Regions from separate parts of the Serratia rubidaea genome, predicted to be linked through region 1. Evidence: predicted binding sites of a transcription regulator. Region 1 holds the regulator's gene; the other holds the start of a gene.
The links. Region 1 encodes CRP, which controls carbon source genes, mostly activating them, when cyclic AMP is high. Its sites were predicted from a motif close to ATGTGANNNNNNTCACAT; they were not measured.
Positions count from the first base shown of each region.

Region 2: a site for CRP is predicted at 1,981-1,998, ahead of serC (3-phosphoserine/phosphohydroxythreonine transaminase). Genes of this name have one in related genera too.

Region 1 is NZ_CP065640.1:1,147,061-1,151,258, reverse strand. It holds gene I6G83_RS05385 (aminodeoxychorismate synthase component II) at 1-489, shown strand, start outside; gene argD (bifunctional acetylornithine/succinyldiaminopimelate transaminase) at 622-1,842, shown strand; gene crp (cAMP-activated global transcriptional regulator CRP) at 1,897-2,529, opposite strand; gene I6G83_RS05370 (OsmC family protein) at 2,910-3,317, shown strand; gene I6G83_RS05365 (phosphoribulokinase) at 3,364-4,198, opposite strand, start outside.
Region 2 is NZ_CP065640.1:3,221,991-3,226,188, forward strand. It holds gene I6G83_RS15075 (membrane-bound PQQ-dependent dehydrogenase, glucose/quinate/shikimate family) at 1-451, shown strand, start outside; gene ansB (L-asparaginase 2) at 680-1,726, shown strand; gene serC (3-phosphoserine/phosphohydroxythreonine transaminase) at 2,068-3,153, shown strand; gene aroA (3-phosphoshikimate 1-carboxyvinyltransferase) at 3,263-4,198, shown strand, end outside.

The DNA of each region.
Region 1 (4,198 bases):
CGCAATGATGAACTGCAGCTGGCCGATATTGACCGGCTGGCGCCGCAGCATCTGGTGATCTCCCCTGGCCCCTGCACACCGAACGAGGCCGGCATTTCGCTGGCGGCGATTGCGCACTTTGCCGGCCGGCTGCCGATTCTGGGCGTCTGCCTGGGGCATCAGGCGCTGGGGCAGGCATTTGGCGCCGATGTGGTGCGCGCGCGTGAGGTGATGCACGGCAAAACGTCGGCGATTCGCCATACGGACAGCGGCGTTTTTCGCGGGCTGAATAATCCGCTGACGGTAACGCGCTATCATTCGCTGGTGTTGGACGCCAAAACGTTGCCGGACTGTTTTGAGGTGACCGCCTGGAGCGAGCGCGACGGCATGCGCGATGAGATCATGGGCATTCGCCATCGCACGCTGGCGCTGGAAGGGGTGCAGTTCCATCCGGAGAGCATCCTCAGCGAGCAGGGGCACGCGCTGCTGAGTAATTTCCTTAAAAGTTAATCGGTTATAAGTTTTTCGCCATTATCGATGATTTTGGTTTGCCCTTGATTGGTTTTTTATGCATATTTTATGACTATATTGTCACTTTGGTGGCGGCGTTAAAAAACCAATCTCTTGAGGTGGAACCCAATAATGACGGAAAAACATGCGGTCAATCGCAGCACGTTCGATCAGGTGATTTTGCCGGTTTATGCACCGGCGCAGTTTGTGCCGGTAAAGGGCCAAGGCAGCCGCGTGTGGGACAGCGAGGGGAAAGAGTATATCGATTTCTCCGGCGGCATCGCCGTTACCGCATTGGGCCACTGCCACCCGGCGCTGGTGGCGGCGCTGCAGCAGCAAAGCGAAACCCTGTGGCATACCAGCAATGTGTTCACCAATGAACCGGCGCTGCGGCTGGCCAGCAAACTGATTGACGCCACCTTTGCCGACCGGGTCTTTTTCGTCAACTCCGGCTCGGAAGCCAATGAGGCGGCCTTTAAACTGGCGCGCCACTATGCCATTACCCGCCACAGTCCGTATAAAACCAAAATTATCGCCTTCTATAACGCCTTCCACGGCCGGACGCTGTTTACCGTCTCGGTGGGCGGGCAGGCGAAATATTCCGACGGCTTCGGGCCAAAGCCGGCCGATATCGTGCACGTGCCGTACAACGATCTGGCGGCGGTCAAGGCGGTGATGGACGACAGCACCTGCGCGGTGGTGATGGAGCCGATTCAGGGCGAAGGCGGCATTACGCCGGTGGACGCCGAGTTCCTACAGGGCGTGCGCGCGCTGTGTGACCAGCATCAGGCGCTGCTGGTGTTTGATGAGGTGCAGAGTGGTATGGGACGTACCGGCAAACTGTTTGCCTATATGCACTACGGCGTGACGCCGGATATTCTCACCACCGCCAAAGCGCTGGGCGGCGGCTTCCCGATCAGCGCGATGCTGACCACCGAGGAGATTGCCTCCGCCATGCAGGTCGGCACGCACGGCAGCACCTACGGCGGCAACCCGCTGGCCTGCGCGGTGGCCGAGGCGGCGCTGGAGGTGATCAATACGCCGCAGGTGCTGGACGGCATTACGCAGCGCCATGCGCTGTACGTGGCCAAACTGCAGCAGTTGGCCGAGAAATACGGCGTGTTCAGCGATATTCGCGGCATGGGGCTGCTGATCGGCGCTGAACTTAGCGCGGCCTATCAGAATAAGGCGCGGGATTTCCTGGCGGCTGCGGCCGCGCATGGCGTGATGATCCTGAACGCCGGACCTAACGTTATCCGTTTTGCGCCGTCATTGGTGATTGAACCGCAGGATATTGAAGAAGGGATGGCGCGTTTTGAGCGTGCGGTGCAGGATGTGGTGAATGCGGCATAAGCTACCCTTGCCGTCAGCATAAAAAACGGCGCGTATGCGCCGTTTTCTTATTAATTAACGCGTGCCATAAACGACGATGGTTTTGCCGTGTGCGGAGATCAGGTTTTGATCTTCCAGCATTTTCAGGATGCGGCCGACCGTTTCGCGTGAGCAGCCGACGATCTGACCAATTTCCTGACGTGTGATTTTAATTTGCATACCGTCAGGGTGGGTCATGGCGTCCGGCTGTTTCGCCAGGTTCAGCAGGGTCTGCGCAATGCGGCCGGTAACGTCAAGGAAGGCGAGGTTACCCACTTTCTCCGAGGTGACCTGCAGGCGGCTGGCCATTTGCGCGGAAAGGCGCATCAGAATATCCGGGTTGACCTGGATCAGCTGGCGGAATTTCTTATAGGAAATTTCAGCTACTTCACAGGCGGTTTTTGCTCTCACCCAGGCGCTGCGCTCCTGGCCTTCTTCAAATAATCCAAGCTCGCCGATGAAATCCCCCTGGTTGAGGTAGGACAGGATCATCTCTTTACCTTCTTCATCTTTAATCAGCACCGCAACGGAGCCTTTCACGATGTAGTAGAGCGTTTCGGCCTTTTCACCTTGGTGAATCAGCGTACTTTTGGATGGATATTTGTGGATATGGCAATGAGACAGGAACCATTCGAGAGTCGGGTCTGTTTGCGGTTTGCCGAGAACCATTCGCTATTATCCTCTGTTGTAATCGCTGCCTTGTAACACAGGGATCAAAGATCCCTGTTAAACGCGTTGATAACCGGTAATGCATGCGGGCTATAAACAGGTTTTGAGGCGTGCCGTAAAATACGCTATTGCCCTTAGCATATTAACTTGCTGACGGTGCTGCAAGCTACATTCTGTTAACATCTCGCTGAAGATGCGTTTCCTTGGGCAGATCCCTGAAAAATCGGTGTCCAAAAAAGAGTTATTGCGGTTTGTTTGTAGCATAGAGTGAGGCGAGTGTCTTCTGTTGTCTCGCTTCAGCATGACCAGCATCAGGTTCCGTTGCCAGTTTTAGTGCGAAAGCGTAGTCTGATTTTAAGAAATTAACCGGAGTGAGCAGTATGCAGGCAAGAGTGAAATGGGTGGAAGGATTGACCTTCCTCGGTGAGTCCGCGTCGGGCCATCAGGTGATAATGGACGGGAATGCCGGGGAAAAAGCGCCGAGCCCGATGGAGATGGTGCTGATGTCGGTGGGCGGCTGCAGCGCGATCGACGTGGTGTCGATTCTGCAAAAAGGCCGCAACGACGTGCGCGACTGTGAGGTAAAACTCAGCTCACAGCGCCGGGAAGAGGCGCCGCGCACCTTTACCGCGATCAATCTGCATTTTATCGTCAGCGGTAAAGGGCTGAGCGACAAGGTGGTGGAGCGGGCGGTCAATCTGTCCGCCGAAAAGTACTGCTCGGTATCGCTGATGCTGAGCCAGGCGGCAACGGTGACCCACAGTTTTGAAATCCGCGCCGTGGAATAACTTCACCCGGCGTGCGCCGGGTGCGAAGCCCGTAAGGCGCGCGCCGCTATTCGATCTTTTTCCCTTCCAGCAGGCGCTGCACCAGCGGCGCCATAATCAGCTCCATCGCCAGCCCCATTTTGCCGCCCGGCACCACCAGCGTATTGATATGCGAGATAAATGACCCCTGCAGCATCGCCAGCAGATAGGGGAAGTCGATCTGATCCAACCCGCGGAAGTGAATCACCACAAAGCTTTCATCCAGCGAAGGGATGGCTTTGGCGGCGAACGGGTTGGAGGTGTCGACCGTCGGCACCCGCTGGAAGTTGATATGGGTGCGGGAAAACTGCGGCGTGATGTAGTTGATGTAGTCTTCCATCGAGCGCACCACCGAATCCATGACCGCTTCGCGCGAATGGCCGCGTTCGCCGGTATCGCGGATCAGCTTTTGGATCCACTCCAGGTTAACGATGGGCACCACCCCGACCAGCAGATCGACATGGCGCGCCACGTCGTGCTGGTCGGTCACTACGCCGCCGTGCAGGCCTTCATAGAACAGCACGTCGGTCGGCGATGGCAACGGCTCCCACGGCGTGAAGGTGCCGGGCACCTGGTTGTAGGGCACCGCTTCGTCATAGGTATGCAGGTATTTGCGCGAGCGGCCGCTGCCGCTTTTGCCGTATTCGATAAAGCTCTGCTCCAGCAGGCCGAAGTCGTTGGCCTCCGGGCCGAAGTAGCTGATATGGCGGCCGAGGTCGCGCGCTTTACGGATCGCGGCGTCCATTTCCGGCCGGGTATAGCGATGGAAGCTGTCGCCTTCCAACTGCGCGGCGCGGATATCCAGCTGCTGGAATATTTTGCGGAACGCCACGCTGGTGGTGGTGGTGCCGGCGCCGCTGGAG
Region 2 (4,198 bases), 2.1 Mb from region 1:
GCCATACGGCGGCGTGCGCATTGATATTCTGCAGTCGGCGCTGGGCGTGCCGTGCAATACGCCGCCGTTCGGCACCATGACCGCCATCGATTTGCACAGCAAAAAGCTGGTGTGGCAGGTGCCGATGGGCTCGGTGCAGGACACCGGTCCGCTGGGGATGAAAACCCATATGCCAATCCCGCTGGGGATGCCGACGCTGGGCGGCCCGACGTCCACCGCCTCCGGACTGGTGTTCTTTGCCGGCACGCAGGATTACTATCTGCGCGCATTGGATTCGGCAACCGGCAAAGAGCTGTGGAAAGCACGGCTGCCGGTCGGCGCCGTCGCCGCGCCGCTGATTTATCAGTCGCCGAAAACCGGTAAACAGTATGTGGTGATCTCCGCCGGGGGCAGCAGCCACTCGCCGGACGTGGGCGATTACATTATTGCCTACGCGTTGCCGCAGCGTTAATTAGCCGCCACCCACCGCCGAACGCCTCCGCGTTTGGCGGTTTTTCTTTGTTATCACCGCCGTATGCCCGCGGTCACTATGCCGCATAATCCCGTCCGTTTCTTCTCACCAGTCAGACTAAACTTGCCGCAGGGTGCGAATGATGCCTTTACAAAGCGCCGTCGCTATCACGGTTTTTATTATGAGAAAGATGATAATTCAGCGGGTTAATTAATGCGGGGGAATATAATGAAAACGTGCAAACGGAGTTTTCTGGCGCTGTTGCTGGCCGGCGTCAGCGGTTCTGCGCTGGCGCTGCCGTCGGTCACTATTCTGGCGACCGGCGGCACCATTGCCGGCGGCGGCGAGTCGGCCACCAAATCCAATTATCAGGCGGGCCAGTTGGGCGTAGAGGCGCTGGTCAGCGCCGTGCCGCAGCTGAAAGAGGTGGCGGACGTTCAGGGGGAACAGATCGTTAATATCGGTTCGCAGGATATGAACGATGAGGTCTGGCTGACGCTGGCAAAGAAAATTAATGCCGACTGCGGCAAAACCGATGGCTTTGTGATTACTCACGGCACCGACACGCTGGAAGAAACCGCCTATTTTCTCGATCTGACGGTGAAGTGCGACAAACCGGTGGTGATGGTGGGCGCGATGCGCCCGGCGACGGCGATGAGCGCCGACGGGCCGTTCAACCTTTACAACGCGGTGGTGACTGCGGCGGACAAGCAGTCGGCCGGACGCGGCGTGCTGGTGGCGATGAATGACAGCGTGCTGGACGCGCGCGACGTGACCAAAACCAGCACCACGGCGGTACAGACCTTCCAGTCGCCGAACTATGGCCCGCTGGGCTCTATCCACAACGGCAAGGTTGATTATCAACGCATGCCGCAGCGCAAGCATACCCGCGCCACGCCGTTTGACGTCAGTAAACTGGACGCTCTGCCGAAGGTCGGCATCGTCTACAGCTATGCCAGCGCGTCGGATGCGCCGGCCAAAGCGCTGATCGAGGACGGCTATCAGGGCATCGTCAGCGCCGGCGTCGGTAACGGCAACCTGTATAAAACGCTGTTCGATACGCTGGCGACCGCGGCGCACCAGGGCGTGGCCGTCGTGCGCTCTTCCCGCGTGCCGACCGGCGCCACCACGGAGGATGCGGAGATCGACGACGCCAAATACGGTTTTGTCGCCGCCGGCACCCTGAACCCGCAGAAAGCGCGTATTCTGCTGCAGCTGGCGCTGACGCAGACCCGGGATGCGGCGCAGATTCAGCAGATGTTTAATCAGTACTGACAGCCGTGGTGCACAAGGGCCGTGACGGCCCTTTTTTCGCCGCTTGCCGGCCGTGGCGGACGGCTAATAAATGAGCCTGCCTGAGGCGAAAATGCAGCACAAAAATCTGCTATAACCCGCTGAATTAGCCGCCGTCATTGATTTTTTGCCGAAAAAAAGTGGTTCGCAGGGCGACGGCGCGGAGCCGGGCGTCAGCCATTTTCTTTGCGCGGCAGAATAAGCGTTGCAGCCGGGAGGCGCGAGTGATAAAACCGATGTGCTGGATGTCACACTTATCCGGCCTCGGGCGTATTCGGTCAGCCAGGCAAACCTGGCGAAATAAGTGAATGTGGTGAGGGGAAATGACTCAGGTTTATAATTTTAGTTCTGGCCCGGCAATGCTGCCGGTGGAAGTTTTGCGTCGCGCGGAACAGGAACTCTGTAACTGGCACGGCCTCGGAACATCGGTGATGGAAATCAGTCACCGCAGTAAGGAGTTTATCGCAGTTGCCGAGCAGTCCGAACAGGATCTGCGTGACCTGCTGAACATCCCCTCGAACTACAAAGTGCTGTTTTGCCACGGCGGCGCGCGCGCGCAGTTCGCCGCGCTGCCGCTGAACCTGCTGGGCGACAACGCCAGCGCCGACTACATCGACGGCGGCTACTGGGCGCAGAGCGCGATTAAAGAAGCGCAGAAATACTGTACGCCGAATGCAATTGATGTGAAGACCGAGGTCGACGGCCTGTCCGCCATTTTGCCGATGAGCGAATGGCAGCTGAGCGACGATGCGGCCTACGTGCATTACTGCCCGAATGAAACCATCGACGGCATCGCCATCGATGAAACGCCGGACTTCGGCGATAAAGTGGTGATCGGCGACTACTCCTCCACCATTCTTTCCCGTCCGCTGGACGTCAGCCGCTTTGGCGTTATCTACGCCGGCGCGCAGAAAAACATCGGTCCGGCGGGGCTGACGCTGGTGATCGTGCGTGAAGACCTGCTGGGCAAAGCGCGGCGTGAAGTGCCGTCCATTCTGGATTACACCGTGCTGGCTGAGAACGGCTCGATGTTCAACACCCCGCCGACGTTTGCCTGGTATCTGTCCGGCTTGGTGTTCAAATGGTTGAAAGAGCAGGGCGGCCTGATCGAAATGCAAAAACGCAACCAGGCCAAGGCCGAACTGCTGTACGCCGCTATCGACAATTCCGACTTCTATCGCAGCCGGGTGGCACCGTCCAACCGTTCCTGGATGAACGTTCCATTCCAGCTGGCCGACGGCGCGCTGGACGGCGAGTTCCTCCGCGAAGCCGAGGCCCTCGGCCTGCAGGCGCTGAAGGGGCACCGCGTTGTTGGTGGCATGCGTGCCTCTATCTATAATGCGATGCCGCTGGCCGGCGTACAGGCATTGACCGACTTTATGGCGGACTTCGAGCGTCGCCACGGTTAATCGCCGTTTCCCGCTTCGGCGGGGAACACTGGCTGTTGTTGCATTAAAGCGGCTCCGGCAAGATTACCGGGGCCGTTTCGTTTATCAGATCTGGAGAGTATTTTTTCACATGGTGGATTCCCTGACGTTACAACCGGTTGCCCTGGTCAATGGCACCGTCAACTTACCCGGCTCCAAGAGCGTATCCAATCGGGCTCTGCTGCTGGCGGCAGTGGCGCAGGGTACGACCCGCTTAACCAACCTGCTGGACAGCGACGATGTTCGGCATATGCTGAACGCGCTGCAGGCGCTGGGGGTCAGCTATCAGCTTTCCGCCGATCGCACCGAGTGCACGGTCACCGGCGTTGCCGGGCCGCTGCAGGCCGCGCAGCCGCTGGAGCTGTTTCTCGGCAATGCCGGCACCGCCATGCGTCCGCTGGCCGCCGCGCTGTGTCTGGGCGCCGGAGACGTGGTGCTGACGGGCGAACCGCGGATGAAAGAGCGGCCGATCGGCCATCTGGTGGATGCGCTGCGGCAGGGCGGCGCGCAGATTGATTATCTGGAGCAGACGGATTATCCGCCGGTGCGCCTGCGCGGCGGCTTCCGCGGCGGCGATGTCACCGTTGACGGCAGCGTCTCCAGCCAGTTTCTCACCGCGCTGCTGATGACCGCGCCGCTGGCGCAGCAGGATACGCATATTCATATTAAAGGCGAGCTGGTCTCCAAGCCGTACATTGATATTACGCTGCACCTGATGAAAACCTTCGGCGTTGACGTCAGCCATGATGACTACCGCGTGTTCCATATCGCCGGCGGCCAGACCTACCGCTCGCCGGGAGACTATCTGGTGGAAGGGGATGCCTCTTCGGCCTCCTATTTCCTGGCGGCGGCGGCGATCAAGGGCGGTACGGTGCGCGTGACCGGGATAGGCCGCAACAGCGTGCAGGGCGATACCAAGTTTGCCGACGTGCTGGAGAAAATGGGCGCGCACATCACCTGGGCGGACGATTATATCGAGTGCCGGCGCGGCGTGTTGAAGGGCATTGATATGGACATGAACCATATT